4 regions of the Micromonospora sp. LH3U1 genome follow, and region 2 is predicted to be linked to each of the others. Evidence: riboswitches for the same ligand, from Rfam matches in the RefSeq annotation. Region 2 holds a riboswitch; each other region holds the start of a gene.

Region 1 (4,376 bases), 520 kb from region 2:
GGCCCTGCCGAGCCAGTGGGTGATCTGCTGCGGTGCCACGCCGAGGCGGGTATCCAGCTTCGCGTGCTGGACAACCTCTGGCCCTTCTGGGACGTCGTGATCAACAGCTCGGTCGGCTTCAGCGGCATCCGGCTGGGCAATGCGAGGCCTCGCCCGTAATCTGCCCAGGAAAACGAAGGCCCTGGCTGGACTGTCGTCCTGGCCAGGGCCTTTCGCGTGGAGCGGGTGACGGGAATCGAACCCGCACTGTCAGCTTGGGAAGCTGATGTTCTGCCATTGAACTACACCCGCAAGCGGCACCACTGTACCCGAGTCGCCGAGCCCGTGCACCCAGGCACCCCGCCCGTAGCTTGTCCGCGTGCCGCTCCGCCCGGGTGGACACGGGTTGATCCACTCGGGTTCCTGGAAGTCGGGGCATCCGAGCTGCCGGGACCCCGCGATATCACCGAAACCGAGTTGATCATCTAGGCAGCGGCGTCGTTGGGCCGCGGTCAGGCGGCCGTGTACTGGATGTCACGGCTGAGAATGGTCGGGCGCGCCTGCGGTACGGCGAGCGGCGCGGCCGCCGCCGACGGGGCGTGCGGGTCGAGCCAGACCCGCACGGCCGGCCGGCCCGGCGTGAGACCCGGAATGCCTGCGATGGGCTGCTCGCGGCGGGTCAGCATCGCCACGTCGACGGTGAACTCGAACAGCCGCCAGTCGGCCTGCGGCTCCGCACGGGCGCCCTCGGCCAACCGGGCGACCCGCGCCGGATCGGTCACCGGACGGGCGCGTCCCGCCACGTACGCCTCGTCGTCGCTCTCCTCGGGAGGGAACGAGTGCAGCGCGTAACGGCCGTCCCGTTCGAGGTCACGGCGCTTCGGGGAGTCGATGATGAAGCAGAACAGACCCTCGTCGGTGATGACCGGGGAGACCGGATGGACCCGGGGCCCGCCATCGGCGCGGACCGTGGCCAGGTAGCCGAAGCCCGGCCCGTACTGCTGGAGGAGAACGCGGATCCCGTCGGCGAGTCGGGGCTCGTCGGCGGCGAATTCGGACCAGGAAGCCATGCGGGCATTCTATCGAACAAATGTACGAGCGGCGACCTCGACGCGCTGGTCACCGGCCACCGAATCCTACGGCTTTGGGTGCCGCCGCTATGGTGGTCCGATGCTGCTCTCCGACCGCGACCTGGTCTCCGAGATCAAGGCCGGCACGCTGGGCCTGGAGCCGTTCGAGCCCACCCTGGTCCAACCGTCCAGCATCGACGTGCGACTCGACCGGCTGTTCCGGGTGTTCAACAACCACCTCTACACACACATCGACCCGGCCATGCAGCAGGACGACCTGACCTCGGTGGTCGAGGTGCCCGACGGTGAGCCGTTCGTGCTGCACCCGGGGGAGTTCGTGCTCGCCTCGACGCTGGAGGTCATCTCGCTGGGCGACCAGCTCGCCGGCCGGCTCGAAGGGAAGAGCTCACTGGGCCGGCTCGGTCTGCTCACGCACTCCACCGCCGGCTTCATCGACCCGGGCTTCTCCGGTCACGTCACGCTGGAGCTCTCGAACGTGGCGAACCTGCCGATCACCCTCTGGCCCGGCATGAAGATCGGGCAGCTCTGCATCTTCCGGCTCTCCTCGCCGGCCGAGCACCCGTACGGCTCGGTGGTCTACGGATCGCGCTACCAGGGCCAGCGAGGGCCGACGCCGAGCCGCGCCTGGCAGCACTGGCGCACCTGGCCCACCCGCTGAGCGGTACGACAGACAGACGACGAGGGCCCGCCGCGAGGAATCGCGACGGGCCCTTCGGTCACCCTTGATCAGCCTGGGCGGCCGTAGCTGTGGATCGGGCCGTCGTCGACCTTCTTCATCTTGACCGGTTGACCGGCCTGCGAGGCGTGCACCACCCAGCCATTGCCGACGTACATGCCGACGTGGTGGATGTCGCTGTAGTAGAAGACCAGGTCGCCGGGGCGCAGGTCGGCCTTGCTGACGTTCTTGGTGACGCGGCTCTGCGCGGCGGCGTTGTGCGGCAGAGACACACCGGCCTTCGCCCAGGCGGCCAGCATCAGCCCGGAGCAGTCGTACGAGTTCGGGCCCTCGGCACCCCAGACGTAGGGCTTGCCGATCTGCGCGCAGGCGAACTTGACCGCCGTGCCCGCAGCGCCACCGGGATAGCTGCCGGGGCAGGGAGCCGGGCGCAGCGAACCGCCGCCACCGTTGCCGTACACCTTGATGCGCAGCTTCTGCAGCCGGTCGATTTCCTCGTTGATCTGCTTCTTCTTTGCCGCCAACTGGGCCTCGGTGAGGGTCAGCTGGGCCACCATCTCGTCCAGCGGCGCCTTCTGCTTGGCCAGCTCATCGCGGAGGTCGGCCACCTGCCGTACGTCCTGCTGCTGGTTGTGCGCGAACCGGTCGAGCATCTCGAGCTGGCTAACCGCCTCGCTGGGTGACCGGCTGCCCAGCACCGCGTTGACGGTCAAAACGTTCTCGCCCTTGTACGCGCGCACGGCCAGCGCGCTGACCTTGTTCATCGCGGCGTCGACCTGACGCTCCAGCGGGCCGATGCGTGCGGCCAGCGCGTCCGCCTGCTTGCGCTTGGCGGCGAGGTCGGCGCGGGTGGCGTTGTGCCGTTCGATGACTGGTTCGAGCTTGTTCCAGTCGGCGTCGATCTGGCGCTCGATCTCGGCGACGGACGGGTCGGCGTGGGCCGCCGTGGCGCTGCCCGTCAGGACGACGGCGACGCCGGCCAGCGCGGCGACAGCGGTGGTGAAGCGGGACCAGCGTGAGCGCGGCGTGATCGACGTCGGGCCGGCTGCTGCCGGCCGCTCGTACGACGGCCGCGGGGCATGGAGTGCCACCGGGTTCCGTACTCCTTCTTCCTGACCGCCTACCGGGTTAGCTGACGGGTTCGGGCGGGAAGTCGGCGCCCTACCGCAGTGGCTGCGGATTCACCCCGAGGGACCTGGGTCCCCGGTTCGCTCGGAAACGACTCGGCGGTGTCGGTCCGTTACCGCCCGGGCTGGGCGGAACTGATATCGGGCCGACGAATGACCAGAGTAGAGACGCCTGTTACCGATCCGCAACCCGTGCGGCCGTGACACTCCGTACCGATCAGGGAGCGTCACAGGCTGTACGCGAAGATTTCTTTCGTAACGCGTCGAGACATGGAAAGCTATTGACGCAGACTCCCGGGCGGCGCGAAGGTGACCTCACCTTCATCCGTGAAATTTAGGGGGTTCGATGCACCGTCCAACCCTGTCCCTCCGGCGGCGTGCACTGCTCACCGCCGCCGTGGTCGCCGCAGCGACCGCGGTACCGCTACCCGCCGGCGCTGCCGCCGCCGCACCCACCGCCGACCGCCAGCAGCAGTACGCCGCGGCGGCAGCGGAGTACGGCGTGCCGACCGGTGTGCTGCTCGGCGTCTCCTACCTGGAGTCCCGCTGGGACAGCAACGCCGGCACACCGAGCACCAGCGGCGGCTACGGCCCGATGCACCTGACCGACGCCCGCCACGTGGTCGCCCTGCCTGAGCGCGGCCACCACGACACCGCCGCCGAGGACCCGCGTGGCGACGACTCCCGACCCGCCCTGGCGCCCGCGCCTCGGCAGGCCGAAGACCCCGCGCCGCCCACCGCCGCGTTGCAAACCGTGGACGCCGCCGCCGCGCTGACCGGCGCGGCACCCGAGGCGCTGCGCACCGACGCGTACGTCAACATCCGGGGCGGGGCGGCGCTGCTCGCCGCGTACCAGCGGGAGTTGGGCGCTCCGGTTGGCGCCGGCACCGACCCGGCCGCCTGGTATGGCGCGGTGGCCCACTACGCCGGCGCGGACAGCGCCGATGCCGCAGCGGCCTTCGCCGACGAGGTCTTCACCACGATCAGCGCCGGCGAGTCCCGGGTGACCGACGACGGCCAGCGGATCACGCTGCCGGCCCGCGCGGTACAGCCGGAGCGTTCCTGGCTGGACCGGCTGGGCCTGCGCCGTCTGGCCCGCCCGGACGGACTGGAGTGCCCTCGCACCATCTCCTGTGAGTGGATCCCCGCCCCCTACGAGGCGTTCGGCGACGGGGACTACGGCAACCACGACCTCTCCGACCGGCCCGCGCGGCAGAAGATCGAGTACATCGTCATCCACGACACCGAGGCGAGTTGGGCGACCACCCTGAAACTCGTCCAGGACCCGACCTACGTGAGCTGGCACTACTCGCTGCGCTCGGTGGACGGGCACATCGCCCAGCACGTGAAGACCAAGGACGTCGGCTGGCACGCCGGAAACTGGTACGTCAACGCCAAGTCGATCGGGCTGGAACACGAGGGCTTCGCCGCGCAGGGCACCTGGTACACCGAGGCGATGTACCGGACCTCGGCGAAGCTGGTCCGGCACCTCGCGCTGCGGCT
Region 2 (4,376 bases):
GTCACCAGGTCGGTGACCGCGTGCTCGCCCCGGGTCAGCGTGCCGGTCTTGTCGAAGAGCACCGCGCCGACCGTCCGCATCCGCTCCAACGCCAACCGATCCTTGACCAGGATCCCGGACCGCGCGGCCAACGCGGTGGAGAGCGCGACGACCAGGGGGATGGCGAGACCCAGCGCGTGCGGACAGGCGATCACCAGGACGGTCACCGCGCGGACCACCGCCTCGCCGGGCTGGCCGAGTGCGGTCCAGACCAGCACGGTCAACACGGCAGTGCCGGTAGCCAGGTAGAACAGCGCGGCGGCGAACCGGTCAGCCAGCAGTTGGGCCCGCCCGCCAGAGCCCTGGGCCTGCGCGACCATCCGTTGGATGCCGGCGAGCGCGGTCTGGTCACCCAGCGCCTCGACACGCACCCGGATCGCCGAGTCGGTGGCGACGGTGCCGGCCACCACCCGATCGCCCGTCGATCGGGCGACCGGTCGCGACTCGCCGGTGATCATCGACTCGTCCAGTTCGGCGCCACCGTCGACGATCCGGCCGTCCGCCGGCACCCGACCCCCCGGACGGACCAGCACCACGTCTCCGACCCGCAGACCGGTCACCGGCACCGCCTCGACCCGTCCGTCCGCCGCCACCCGCTCGGCCTCGTCCGGTAGCAGCGCGGCCAGCGCCGCGAGCGCTCCCCGCGCCTGCCCGATGGCCTTCATCTCCTGCCAGTGCCCGAGCAGCATGATGGTGACCAGCGCGGCCAACTCCCACCAGAAATCCAGGTCGAAGGCGCCGACGCTGGTGGCCAGTGACGCGGTGTAGGCGACGGTGATCGCCATCGCGACGAGCAGCATCATGCCGGGCGCCCGGTCCCGCACCTCCCGGACCGCGCCGACCAGGAACGGCCAACCGCCCCACCAGAACACCACCGAGCCGAGCACCGGGCCCACCCAGGAACGGCCGGGGACCTCCCCGCTCAGGCCCAGCTGATCCGACACGAGGTGGCTGGTCAGGACCACCGGCACGGTGAGCACCAGGCAGACCCAGAAGCGGCGACGAAACATCGCGGGATCGTGCCCGGCGTGCTTGTCGTGCCCGGCGTGCTCGTCGTGTTGCATGGGCGCGGCGGGGGCAGCGTGCTGCTGGGGGTCGGGCGGTGACGGAGCGGGCATGTCTCCAACATGCCGCGCCGGGGGCCGCCCCGTGGGCGGTTCAGCCGCCGACACTCCGCCGCGCCCTGCAGCCCCGGATCGGGCTGGTTAGCATTCCCCACGATGACCCCCCGTCCGCCGTCGCACAGTCGACCACCGGTGCCTCCATTTTGTGGCCCGGTCCCCGGCCAGCCGGGCCCGGCACTGACCGTCCGTGATCAAGTGCTCGTCAGCCAGCGATCCGGCGCGCCTCTCGGTCCGTTTGCGCGGTGACGGTGAACCGACCGGCCCGCTGACACGTACCCCGCACCGGATCGTTGGGAGTCTCGCCTTGGGTTCCGACCACACCCGCCCCGCTCCGTCCGCCCCGCCCCGGGTGCGACGGATCCTCGTCGTGACCGTGGTGCCCCTGTTCGTCGCTACCGTGCTCGCCGCAGTGCTGCTCTGGCCGCGCGGTGGTCCACCGCAGACCGACGGTGGGGCGGACGTACCGCGCTATCCCGGCACGGTGACCCGGGTGGTCACCGAGCCGTGCCCGCCGGTGCCGTCGACTCCTGAGGGCGCGCCGAGGGGCGGCGCCGGGCCGTGCGGCACGGTCGACGTCCGGGTCGACGACGGGCCGACCGCCGGCCAGAAGGTGCAGACACCGGTGCCCGACGGGCCCGGTGCCCCCAGGGTCGACGTCGGCGACGAGGTCATCCTGGTCGAGCTGACCGATCCGACCGATCCCGCCCTCAGCAACTGGAACATCGCCGAACACCAGCGCGGCACCCCGATGGTGTGGCTGGCGGTGGTCTTCGCCGCGGCGATCGTCGCGTTCGGTCGGTGGCGGGGCCTGGCCGCGCTCGCCGGGCTGGCCGCCAGCTTCGCCATCCTGCTCACCTTCGTGCTGCCGGGCATCGGCGCCGGCAGATCGCCCCTGCTGATGGCGGTGGTCGGCGCGGCCCTCATCATGTTCGTCGTGCTCTATCTGACGCACGGGGTCACCGCGCAGACCTCGGTCGCGGTCCTCGGCACCCTCGGCAGCCTGGTGCTGACCGGCGTGCTCGCCACCATCGCCACGGCCGCAACCCACCTCACCGGCTTCGGCAGCGAGGATGCCACCACCCTGTCGATGTTCCAGGGAGACGTGGACCTGCACGGCCTGCTGCTCGCGGGAATCATCATCGGCTCGCTCGGGGTGCTCGACGACGTGACGGTCACCCAGGCGGCCACCGTCACCGAACTGGCGAACGCGAACCCCGGGCTGACCCGGTTGCAGTTGTACCGTGCGGCCACCCGGGTCGGCCGCGCGCACATCGCCTCCACTGTCAACACCATCGTGCTGGCGTACGCGGGCGCGTCGCTACCGCTGCTGCTCCTGCTCACCGCCGACTCGCGGCCGATCGGGCAGATCCTCACCAGCGAGTTCCTCGCGCAGGAAATCGTCCGCAGCGCCGTCGCCACACTCGGTCTGATCGCGGCCGTGCCGCTGACCACCGGGCTGGCCGCGGTGGTGACCGCCGCAGGGCGCGCAGACGAGCCGGATCAACCGCGGACCCCGCCCCCATTCACCGCCACCGACCGGTGGCCGGAGTCGAACAGGAGCACGGAAACGGCATGGTGACACTCCTCAGCGTGACCAGATCAGGTAGCCGCCCTGAGAACCACGTCACTGGTCACTCAACGCTATGGCGAAATGACACTTTTGGTCGGCATCCAGGCGTAGCTCACCCGGTCGACTCTCGGGTAACCTCGCTGCCGGTTACCGATGAAGGCGCGACGCGGCGCCTGCGGTGCCACCGCCCAATCGCCAAGCGGCGAGCCGGGGACCCAGGTACCTGGGGTGAATCCGCGTCAGCGGTAGGGGCCACTTCCGCCCCGAACCCGTCAGCTAACCCGGTCGGCGGTCGACGGAAGGGAACATTGTGACGGCACCCCTACGCCGCTGGTTGACACCCGTGGTGGCCGTGATCGCCGCACTGACTGTGCTCGCCGGCCCCCTCCCGGCCAACGCCGCCCCGACGACCCCCACACCGTCCGGGCACGAGGAGGACAACGAGCCCAAGCTGCTCAACGACGTCATCGAAAAGGCCAACCGCGACTACTCCGCCGCGAAGTCCCAGTTGGACAAATCCAAGAAGCGGCAGCAGGAGTTGGCCCTGGAGGTCGACCGGGCCAAGGCCGACCTGGACGCGCTGGCCCCACAGGTCGGGCAGATCGCCGCCCAGTCGTATCGGACCGGCCGGATCGGGGCGATCGCGATGCTGCTGGAGAGCGACGCTCCCGACTCGTTCGTCGAGCGCGCCGCAGCGCTCGACGAGATGAACATGGTCAACGAGAAGAAGCTCGCTGAGGTCAACACGGTGAAGGCCCGCGCCGAGCAAGCCAAGCTGGCCCTCGACGCGGAGGTCCGCGAGCAGCAGAAGCAGACCGCCGTGATGGCGAAGCGGAAGAGCGAGGCGGACAAGGCGCTTTCCCTGGTCGGCGGGAAGGGCTTTACCGGCGGCCTGGTGGACGCCACCTCGATGGTCGCGAAGATCGGCCCGGGTCGCAGCGCCGACGGTGACTGGAAGCCCCAGTCGTGCAGCGAGAACGACCCGACCACGTCCGGCTGCATCACCGCCCGCACGCTGCACGCGTACAAGGAGGTCAAGCGGGCCGGCTTCAACCGGTTCGTCGGCTGCTACCGCTCCGGCGGGCCGTGGGAGCACCCGAAGGGCCGCGCCTGCGACTGGTCGCTGCAGAAGAGCGGCTTCGCCCCGTGGCACAACGAGGACACCCGGACGTACGGCAACAACGTCGCCGCGTTCCTCATCCGTAACGCCGATCGCCTCGGCATCTACTACGTGATCTGGAACCGGCAGATCTGGTTCCCGGCGACCGGCTGGAGTTCGTACAGCGGGCCGTCGAACCACACCGACCACGTCCACATGTCGCTGCTCTGACCCGCACAATTCCCCGTCGAGGGCCGTTCCGCGTCGCGCGGGGCGGCCCTCGACGCGTCAGGCGGCGGAAGGCGTGGCCGGATCGGGGGATCCGGTCGGCACGTCGAGCGTCCCGAAACCAGCCGGCACGGCGGCCACCGGGCGCACCGCTCCGGCGGCGAGTCGGTACGACACGCCCACCACCGCGCACCGCCCCTGCGCCACCTCCTCGGCCAGCACGGGCGACTGCCCCAACAGCGTCTCGACGGTCTGTGCGATGTGGATGTCGACGATGCCGTCGATGTCCTCCACGCCCTCGGCCTCGGCCCGGCGC
Region 3 (4,376 bases), 2.2 Mb from region 2:
GCTGGACCGGGCCGCGCTGGACCGGATCCGGGACCGCGCCCTGCACCGGGGCGCCCGACGCAACGAGGTGCGCCGGGCCGGCTTCGACGGGGTGTTCGCCGCGCTCTGGGCGCAGGCCCGTGCGGTGGGGATCACTCGGCTGCCGGAGCAGCGGGCCTTCGAGGGCGAGATCGCCGAGCGGTCGGAGTTCCGGGAGTTCCTCAAGGCGTGGTGGCCGCGGCTGCACCCCCGGCACGTGCTCGACTGGCTGGCCCGGCCGGACCGGCTGCGCCGCTACGCCGGGGGGATCCTCTCCTCCGCGGAGATCCGGCTGCTCACCGCCGCGTACCAGGACCTGGACTCGGCCGGGCTGACCATCGCCGACATCGCGCTGCTGGACGAGCTGGACGCGCTGCTCGGTAAGCCGGCGCAGCCGGCCAAGTCCCGGCGCGACCCGTTCCAGCTTGCTGGCGGCGTCCGCGAGTTGAGCACCTTGGGCGAGCGGCAGCGGGCTGCCCGCGCGGCGGCCCGGGAGCGCCCGGCGGACTACCGGGACTACGCGCACGTGGTGGTGGACGAGGCGCAGGACGTCTCACCGATGCAGTGGCGGATGGTTGGTCGACGTGGCCGCCTGGCCTCCTGGACCGTGGTGGGCGACCCCGCGCAGACCGCGTGGACCGGCGATCCGGAGGAGCTGAACCGGGCTCGCGACCAGGCGTTGGGCCGGCGCAAGCGGCACGATTTCACGCTCACCACCAACTACCGCAACTCGTCGGAGATCTTCGCGGTGGCGGCGGCGGAGATCCGCCGGATCTACCCTGACCTGCCGCTGCCGAGCGCCGTCCGCTCCACCGGGGTCGATCCGGTCGAGCTGGTGGTGCCCGCGACGGGGTTGGAGACCGCGACCGTGGAGGCGGCCGCCGGCCTGCTGACCGAGGTGGAGGGCACCGTCGGGGTGATCACGCCGGTCCCCCGCCGCGACGAGGTCGCCGGTTGGCTCGACGCGCTCGGCGCATCGAGGCTGCAGGTGGTGACCAGCCTGGAGGCCAAGGGCATGGAGTACGACGGGGTGGTGCTGGTCGCCCCGAGCGAGATCCGGGCGGATCCGGGCGCCGGGGTGCGCACCCTGTACGTGGCGCTCTCCCGGGCCACTCAGCGACTCACCACCATCGACCCGATCGGCTGATCCGCGCCAGATGGCCTGGTCGGGAGCGGTCGACCCCACACTTGCATACATAGCGATGTGAGCATACATTTGACCGTGTCCCGACTGGCGGCGGAAGGTGGACCTCGTGGGCGCAGGTCATGACCACCACCATGCGTCGGTCGCCAATGCCGCACACCAGCACCGGGGCCGACTCTGGGCGGCTTTCGGGCTGCTCGCCGCCCTGATGGTGGTCGAGGCGGTCGCCGCGCTGCACACCGGCTCACTCGCCCTGCTCTCCGACGCCGGGCACATGTTCACCGACGTGCTCGGCATCGGGATGGCGCTCGCCGCGATCACCGCGACACGGCGGGCCACCACCGACCCGCAGCGCACCTTCGGGCTCTACCGACTCGAGGTGCTCGCCGCGCTGGCCAACGCCGTCCTGCTCTCCGGCGTCGCGGTCTACGTGGTGATCGAGGCGATCCGCCGCTTCGGCGACCCGCACGAGGTCATCGCCGGCCCGATGCTCGTGGTGGCCGTGCTCGGTCTGCTCGCGAACGTCGTCGCCTTCGCCCTGCTCCGCGCCGGAGCCCGGGAGAGCATCAACCTCCAAGGCGCCTACCTGGAGGTGCTCGGCGACCTGCTCGGCTCGCTCGGCGTCATCGGCGCGGCGCTTCTCATCACCATCACCGACTGGTGGTGGGCCGACCCACTTGTCGCGGTCGCCATCGGCGCGTTCATCCTGCCGCGTACCTGGCGGCTGGCACGTGCCGCCGTCCGCATCCTGGTGCAGGCCGCACCGGAGCATCTTCAGGTGACCGCCGTACACGACCGGTTGGCCGCGGTCCCCGGTGTCGTCGAGGTGCACGACCTGCACGTGTGGACGCTCACCTCGGGCATGGACGTGGCCTCCGCACACCTGACCATGGCACCCGGCGCGGAGGTCGGCGCGGTGCTCACCGCGGCGCGTACGGCCTTGCACGACGACTTCCGGATCGAGCACGCGACGTTGCAGATCGAGCCCGGCGCGGCCTCCGGCGCCTGCGGCTCGATCGAGTGGTAGCAGTAATTCATCGTGACGACGCACGCACCGTCCGTCACATTGGCTGCAGCGGCCCCACCGGCAACGGTAGGCTCGGTCCCGGCCTCCACCAGGCGGCGCCTCCCGGCGCCGGTGGCGGTCGCCGCCTAATCACCCGAGAGGGCGAACCGGGGAACCATGTTCCTGGGGTGCATCCGCGTCAGCGGTAGGGATCTTCCGTCCCGAACCCGTCAGCTAACCCGGTCGGCGGCTAACGGAAGGACATGCGCAGTGGCACCAGCACGACCACCCGCCGCCCGCCTGGCGGCCCTGATCGTCGCGATGTTCGCCCTCGGCGTCGCGCTCCCGGCCGGCACCGCCTCGGCCGCTCCCCCGACCGGCCTGCGGGCCGCCGCACCCGACTCGGACGAAGAGGGCGGCACCCCGGCGCTGCGAGCCCAACTCGATGCGGCCAGCAAGGGCTATCTGGACGCGAAGCGCGCCCTGGACACCTCCGTGCAGCGGCAGCAGCAGCTCGCCACCCAACTGAAGACCATCGAGGTCGAGCTCGCCCAGCGCAACGGCAAGGTGGGCGAGATCGCCGACGTGGCGTACCGCACCGGCCGTCTCGGCGCGATGTCGGCGCTGCTCAACAGCAACACCCCGGAGGGCTTCATGGACCGGGCCGCCGCCCTGGACGCGGTGGCCGCCAACGAGGACCGGGTGCTGCGTGATCTGCTCGCCACGAAGGACCAGTCCAACCGCACCCGGGTCGCCCTGGACGGCGAGATCAACGAACAGCGCAAGCAGGTCACGGTGATGGCCAAGCGCAAGGAGCAGGCCGAGCGGGCACTGACCGTGGCCACCACACCCAAGCCGCAGACCACCACCGACACCGGCTCCAACCGGGGCACCTCCGCCGCCAACGCGACGGCGGCCCCGCGCAACTCCGACGGCTCCTGGCCGTCGGAGTCGTGCAGCATCAACGACCCCACGCCGGCCAGCGGCTGCGTCACCCCGCGCACCCTGCACGCGCTCAACCAGGCCAAGGCCGCCGGGTTCACCCGGTACGTCTCCTGCCACCGCCCCAGCGGCTCCGGCGAACACCCGAAGGGCCGGGCCTGCGACTTCGCGGCGCAGAAGAGCGGCTTCGGCGGGAACGCCACCGGCGGCGACAAGACGTACGGCAACAACCTGGCCGCGTACTTCATCCGCAACGCCGACCGGCTCGCCGTGCTGTACGTGATCTGGTACCGGCAGATCTGGCTGCCCAGCAGCGGGTGGAAGTCGTACAGCGGGGCGGGCGGCACCCCGTCCACCGACCACACCAACCACGTGCACCTGTCGGTCTACTGACCCCACCCGCGTGCTGCCGGTGAGTCAGCAGGATGACTCACCGGCATCACGTTGTGGAGACCCACAGCAGGAACACGATCGTCACGACAACCCCGGCGACCGCGACCAGACCGGCCACCACAGCCGCCCGAGGAGAGTTGCGCCCACGCAGCTCGAAGGCCGTAGTGATGGTGAAGAGCAACGCGAATATCTCGAACGCGGCGAGCCAGAGAAGTCCGAGGAAGCTCAGCAGGCCCTCGACCATGTCGCGGCCACGAAAGATCAGCAAGCCGCCGTATGCCGCGCTCACCCAACACAACGTCGCCAGGCCCGCCAACACGTACGCAGCTCGATAGGAGACGGGGGCGGGACGGCCATCCCCCGGTCTCACAAGGGGTATCCCTTCGGGATCGTCGGGCGGGGTCAATGGGTGAGGCGTCGGCGAGGGGGTCATACGCGGACGCTAGCCGGGTCGCTGTGCCCCGGGAATCGGTCGACAGGGCTCGCGGCTACGTCGCCGGGCGTACCCCTGATGTCGCTGGCGGTCGGACGACCCGGCAGCAATCGGCGGGCAGCATCGCGGTATGCCTCGGATCCCACCCACGGCCCGCAAGGGGCTGCTCACCCTGCACCTGGTCACCTCGCTCGGCTGGCTCGGCGCCGACCTGGTGCTGCTCACCCTCGGCATCGCCGTGCAGCGTGGCGCCGACCCGGCGGTGGTCTACCCGGTCGCGGCACTGGTCGGCACCAGGCTGTTCGCGCCGCTGAGTGTGCTGGTCTGGCTGATCGGTGTCGCCAGCGCGCTGCTCACCCCGTGGGGCCTGGTGCGCTACCGCTGGGTGCTGGTCAAGCTGGTGCTCACCACGGTGATGGTCGGGCTGGTGCTGTTCCTGC
Region 4 (4,376 bases), 1.7 Mb from region 2:
ACACCGACCCGCTGGCCGAGGCCCGCTGGGCCACCCGCCGCCGCTACCTGGGTGACTTCCCGGCCGACTCGTACGCTGAGGCGTTCCTGACCGCGGCCCGCCGGGAGCTGGCGCCCGCGACGGAACTGACCGCGCCCGCACCGGTGTAACCGATCAGCGGTACGGGTCCAGCAGCGCCAGCACGGCCGCCGGGTCCTCCACGTGGGCGTTGTGGCCGAGACCGGGCAGCGTGGCAACGGGTACGCCGTACTCCTTGAGCTGTTCGTCGGTGACCATCGGGTCGTGTTCCCCGCGCGCCAGCACCACCGGCACGTCGATCGCCGCCAGCAGCGCGGCCAGGTCGGGCTCACCGACCGCGAAGGCGGTCGGGTCCATGGCGAGGCGCCACCGGCCGTCGACCTGACGCAGCCCGGCGTCCACGACCGGGTCGTCCGGCGGGACCAGGCCGACCAGTCCGGAGACCCGCAGGTAGCGGCGAGCCGCCTCGGTGCGGCTGGCGAACCAGCTCACCGGGCGCGCGGCCAGCTCGGCGGCGCGGGCCAGCTCGGCGGGCGACCAGGATGCCTTGATGCCCAGACCGACCACCGCGTCCACCGGCATCCCGGCGGTGCGGGCGGCCAGCGCGAGGCCGACCACCCCACCCAGTGAGTGCCCGAGCACGACGAGCCGGTCGTCGGCGGCGAGGCCGTGGGCGATCCGGCCGGCGAAACCCTCGAAGGAGTACGACGACAGCGGCGCCGCCCAGCCGTGACCGGCGAGGTCCGGTGCCAGCCACCGCCCGGGCCAGCGCTGTTCGAGGTATGGCGCCCAGGGCAACCACACGTCGCCCGTCGCCCCCATGCCGTGCAGCAGCAGCAGGACCGGCCTTCGACCAGCGTGACCACCCGATTCATCCACCACGGCCGCAGTCTCCCACGGTTCAGGGCCGGGTACGAGAGTCGTCATCGGCGCCACTCGCGGGGACACCGACCAAGCAAGATCCACTGTAGAGTTCGGCGCCTGGACGGGGAGCGTCACTTGTCGATCCCCTCGCGCAGAGGAGCCCACCGTGTTCAGGATGCTCGGATCAGCACTGGCCGCGACCCTGGCGGCCGTCGCGCTCGGCGCGCCGCCGACCCACCCCGCGCTCGGCACACCGACGGACGTCTCCACCGACGGCGGCGGGTCGGGTGCCGAGGCGGTCGCGGCGGCCGACCGGGTCCTGCGGGTCTACAACAACAACATCGAGAACCTGGTGCTGAACAACTCCGACGGGAGCTGCACCCGAATCCCCGGGCCGGACCACCTGACCTCGATCCTGGTCGACGACGCCGGTCGCACCGGCACCAGCGGCGTGGTGGCACCCGACATCCTGATCGTGCAGCAGGTGCGCGGCACCGGCCAGGCCGAGGCGTACGCCGACCAACTGTCGGCGAAGTTCGGCTACCCGGCGGGCACCTACGGGGCGATCGTGGCGTGGAGTGACCCGGAGCCCTGGGGCGGCACGCACAAGTGCAGCTCGCAGTCGCTCGGCGACCTCAAGAAGAAGCAGACCAACGGCATCATCTGGAACAAGCAAACGCTCAGCCTCGCCACTGGCGACATCTCGAAGTACTGGAGCGCGGGCTGGCTCAAGCCGGGCACGGCGTACGCCAACGGTGCCGGATGCACGCTGTACAAGCCGCCGAACAGCGACCCGGACAGCACCGACTACCACAAGTGGAAGCGGACCAGCGCCATCGCGGCCCGGTTCACCATCAAGGCGACCGGCACGAGCGTGTTCGCCGCGACCATGCACCTGCCGCAGGAGAACCGGCAGAACGCCTGCGCCGGCGACGGTGACCGGGGCATCGCCAACACCGGCATCCATCTCGGCGCGGACGCGACCAGCCTGCTCAACGCCTCCACGATCCGCGTCGTGGGGATCGACGCGAACCGTACGGGCATCGCATCCGGCACGCTGAGCGGCTACGGCATGACCGGCTACGGATCGAAGGCCACCAACGGCTCCAGCAAGATCGATTATCTCTTCGTCAAGGGCGGGGTGCAGCCGTCCAGCATCGACCACACGGTCGGTGGGACGAAATCGAACCACCTCGCGCTGTACGGCTTCATCACCTACTGACCGCACAGGCAGAGACGCCGCGGGCGCCGGCCCCTTGTGGGGGACGGCGCCCGCGGCGGTCTGCGCGCCTGGGTCAGGCGGAGTAGCCCCGGCTGGCGATCCAGTTGGCCAGGTCGATCGTGGTGATCCAGTACGACGGGTCGGCCGCGTTCGCCGAGTCGGCGATCCGCACGGTCCGGCCGTTGTCCTTGTAGCCCACGACGGCGATGTAGTGCCCGCCGCCGTAGGAGTGCCAGCCGCCGTTGGTGTCGGTGGCGTCGCCGACGACGTTGGCCACCACGCCGCGGCCGTCGGTGATGGCCTTGACGACGTCGGCCTGGAGCCGGTCCATCTGGGCCGAGCTGGGCGCGCCGGCGAACATCCGGGTCCGGTACGGGGAGCCCTTCACCTCGGCGTTGAGCACCCGGGTGGTGTCCTCGGCCGAGTTGGTGCCCATCTCGGTGGTGCCCAGCTCGGCGCCGAGCTCGTCCTGGGTGCGGTCGATGCCGGTGGCGCTGAGCGCGTTACGGGTGGCTGCCGGGCCGCAGTTGTAGTACGTGTTCTGCGCCTCGTAGTCGTAGTCGAGCACCTTCGTCGCAGGCGGCTTCGGCGGGGCTGGCTTACGGGTCAGGTCCGGGTTGCTGCTGGCCTTGGCGGCGGGTGACGCGGCGGTGGTGGCCGGGGCAGCGCTGGTGGCGGCGGCGGTCGGCGCGGCGCTGGCGGAGGGGACGCGTCGCGCGCCTCACCGCGGGAGGCAGCGGTGTCGCTGCGCATCTCGGCGACGGTGGTCGCGGTGCGCTGGCTGGCCGGGGCGTCGTCGGTGGCGGTGACAAGGGCGCCGGTGGTGGTGGCGATCGCGAGGGCCGCGGCGGAGGCGACGGCGATCTGGTACGGGCGCTCGGTGGCAATGCGGCGGAGCTGACGCTGCAGGGTGTGCTTCACGGGGTCCTCCACGGATCGGGGGGAGAGCGGCACACCGGGGCCGGACCGGTATATCCGGGCAGGCGCCAGCGCGCGGACCGTGGTCCGCGGATGGTGAACCGCTCAGGGGAACGCCCGGTGCTGCCGGGCGGGATAGGCGATGACCCGGGGGTCAGCTCACCGTCACTGGACGAATGAGCGGGGGCACCGCTGCGCCGTGGAGGCGAGGGAACAACCGAGGGGTGGAGAGCTGCACGAGGATGGAACTCCTTCCGACACCGCCTACCGGGTTAGCTGACGGATTCGGGCGGGAAGATCGCCCTACCGCGGGCCATGGCTCGCGGATTCACCCCGGACTTACTGATGGGTCCCCGGTTCGTTTTCACGATTGAGCGGGTCGGCGCGGCGTCGCCTCTTGCGATCGGTTACCGCACCGGACGGGACGACACTACTGGCCTGTTCGCACCCTGCCAAGCCAGGTTCACCTGCGTAAACCTGATCTGGCACGACAATTTCTGCGCGTATTGCCGATGATGTGACTCGATGGGACAAGCGGTTACGGCGACGCCTGCGGGCGACAACCGGACAGGCCGCCGATAATGCGGTCACAATTCCGGGAAAAATCGCGCCGATCGCGCCGGACGCCCGATTTCGCATTGGCGTGACCGGGCTCACATCACGGATCGGGCTCAACCCACGCGGGCCGGCCGCCAGCGTGCCACGAGCGCAGGACGGACCGTCCCGTTCGCCGCCCGGCGAGCGGGGACCGGGTTCGGCCGCAGCCGGGCCGCTGCCGCGTACGCCTCGTCGGCGAGGGTGCGCGCCGCCTCGGCGGCCAGTTCCGCGTCCCGCCACACGGCCCGCTCCCGGGTGGCGGCGGCCTCGTAGTCGGCCCGCCTCGCGTCCCGGATCGCCCGGCTGAGCACCACCTCCTGCTCGACCGGGTGCCGCCGGGGATCCCAGCCGCGCCGGTGCCCGAACACGTCGCCCAACTGCGCCATGCTCAGGTCGCCCCGCCAGTGCGCCGCAGTCGCCGCGCGGAGCAGGTAGCGCTCCCGGAGGGCGTACTCGGCAGGGGTGCGGGGGGTATGCGGGGCGGGCAGCGCCCCGGCACCCGCGAACCGACGGGCGGCGGTGTCCGCCTCGTCGTACCCGGTCCAGGCCCGCTCCATCTCCTCCTGAGCGGTCAGCCAGGCCGCGCGTCGCCGCCGCGCGGTCGTCGCCGCGCCGGCCGCAGCGACGGCCACCTCCTCGGCGTACCGGCGCAGGTCGACGGCCTCGGCTTCGGCCACCTCCCGAGCGGTGGGCGCGGCCGGGAGCGGGTCGTCCGTGGGCCGGTCCCGCTCGGGGCGAGCGACCAGCACGGCGAGTA

Evidence for each region. Region 2 has a riboswitch for cyclic di-AMP ahead of PCA76_RS02845 (coiled-coil domain-containing protein). Riboswitches for the same ligand answer to the same signal wherever they lie in the genome.
Region 1: another riboswitch for cyclic di-AMP. It lies ahead of PCA76_RS00440 (C40 family peptidase); the one in region 2 lies ahead of PCA76_RS02845 (coiled-coil domain-containing protein).
Region 3: another riboswitch for cyclic di-AMP. It lies ahead of PCA76_RS25085 (coiled-coil domain-containing protein); the one in region 2 lies ahead of PCA76_RS02845 (coiled-coil domain-containing protein).
Region 4: another riboswitch for cyclic di-AMP. It lies ahead of PCA76_RS10630 (C39 family peptidase); the one in region 2 lies ahead of PCA76_RS02845 (coiled-coil domain-containing protein).

Annotation. Positions count from the first base shown of each region.
Region 1 covers NZ_CP116936.1:92,928-97,303, reverse strand. Annotated here, with positions in the region: gene PCA76_RS00460 (DUF6886 family protein) at 1-159, shown strand, start outside; tRNA gene PCA76_RS00455 (tRNA-Gly) at 218-291, opposite strand; gene PCA76_RS00450 (pyridoxamine 5'-phosphate oxidase family protein) at 492-1,049, opposite strand; gene dcd (dCTP deaminase) at 1,150-1,728, shown strand; gene PCA76_RS00440 (C40 family peptidase) at 1,797-2,837, opposite strand; cyclic di-AMP (ydaO/yuaA leader) riboswitch at 2,850-2,985, opposite strand; gene PCA76_RS00435 (N-acetylmuramoyl-L-alanine amidase) at 3,220-4,376, shown strand, end outside.
Region 2 covers NZ_CP116936.1:608,590-612,965, reverse strand. Annotated here, with positions in the region: gene PCA76_RS02855 (copper-translocating P-type ATPase) at 1-1,103, opposite strand, end outside; gene PCA76_RS02850 (YibE/F family protein) at 1,468-2,742, shown strand; cyclic di-AMP (ydaO/yuaA leader) riboswitch at 2,909-3,039, shown strand; gene PCA76_RS02845 (coiled-coil domain-containing protein) at 3,044-4,063, shown strand; gene PCA76_RS02840 (carbonic anhydrase) at 4,121-4,376, opposite strand, start outside.
Region 3 covers NZ_CP116936.1:5,492,793-5,497,168, forward strand. Annotated here, with positions in the region: gene PCA76_RS25075 (HelD family protein) at 1-1,165, shown strand, start outside; gene PCA76_RS25080 (cation diffusion facilitator family transporter) at 1,272-2,189, shown strand; cyclic di-AMP (ydaO/yuaA leader) riboswitch at 2,302-2,433, shown strand; gene PCA76_RS25085 (coiled-coil domain-containing protein) at 2,439-3,503, shown strand; gene PCA76_RS25090 (hypothetical protein) at 3,550-3,792, opposite strand; gene PCA76_RS25095 (hypothetical protein) at 4,067-4,376, shown strand, end outside.
Region 4 covers NZ_CP116936.1:2,327,141-2,331,516, reverse strand. Annotated here, with positions in the region: gene PCA76_RS10645 (CDP-glycerol glycerophosphotransferase family protein) at 1-149, shown strand, start outside; gene PCA76_RS10640 (alpha/beta fold hydrolase) at 154-900, opposite strand; gene PCA76_RS10635 (hypothetical protein) at 1,058-2,104, shown strand; partial or broken gene PCA76_RS10630 (C39 family peptidase) at 2,178-3,025, opposite strand; cyclic di-AMP (ydaO/yuaA leader) riboswitch at 3,269-3,409, opposite strand; gene PCA76_RS10625 (hypothetical protein) at 3,694-4,376, opposite strand, start outside.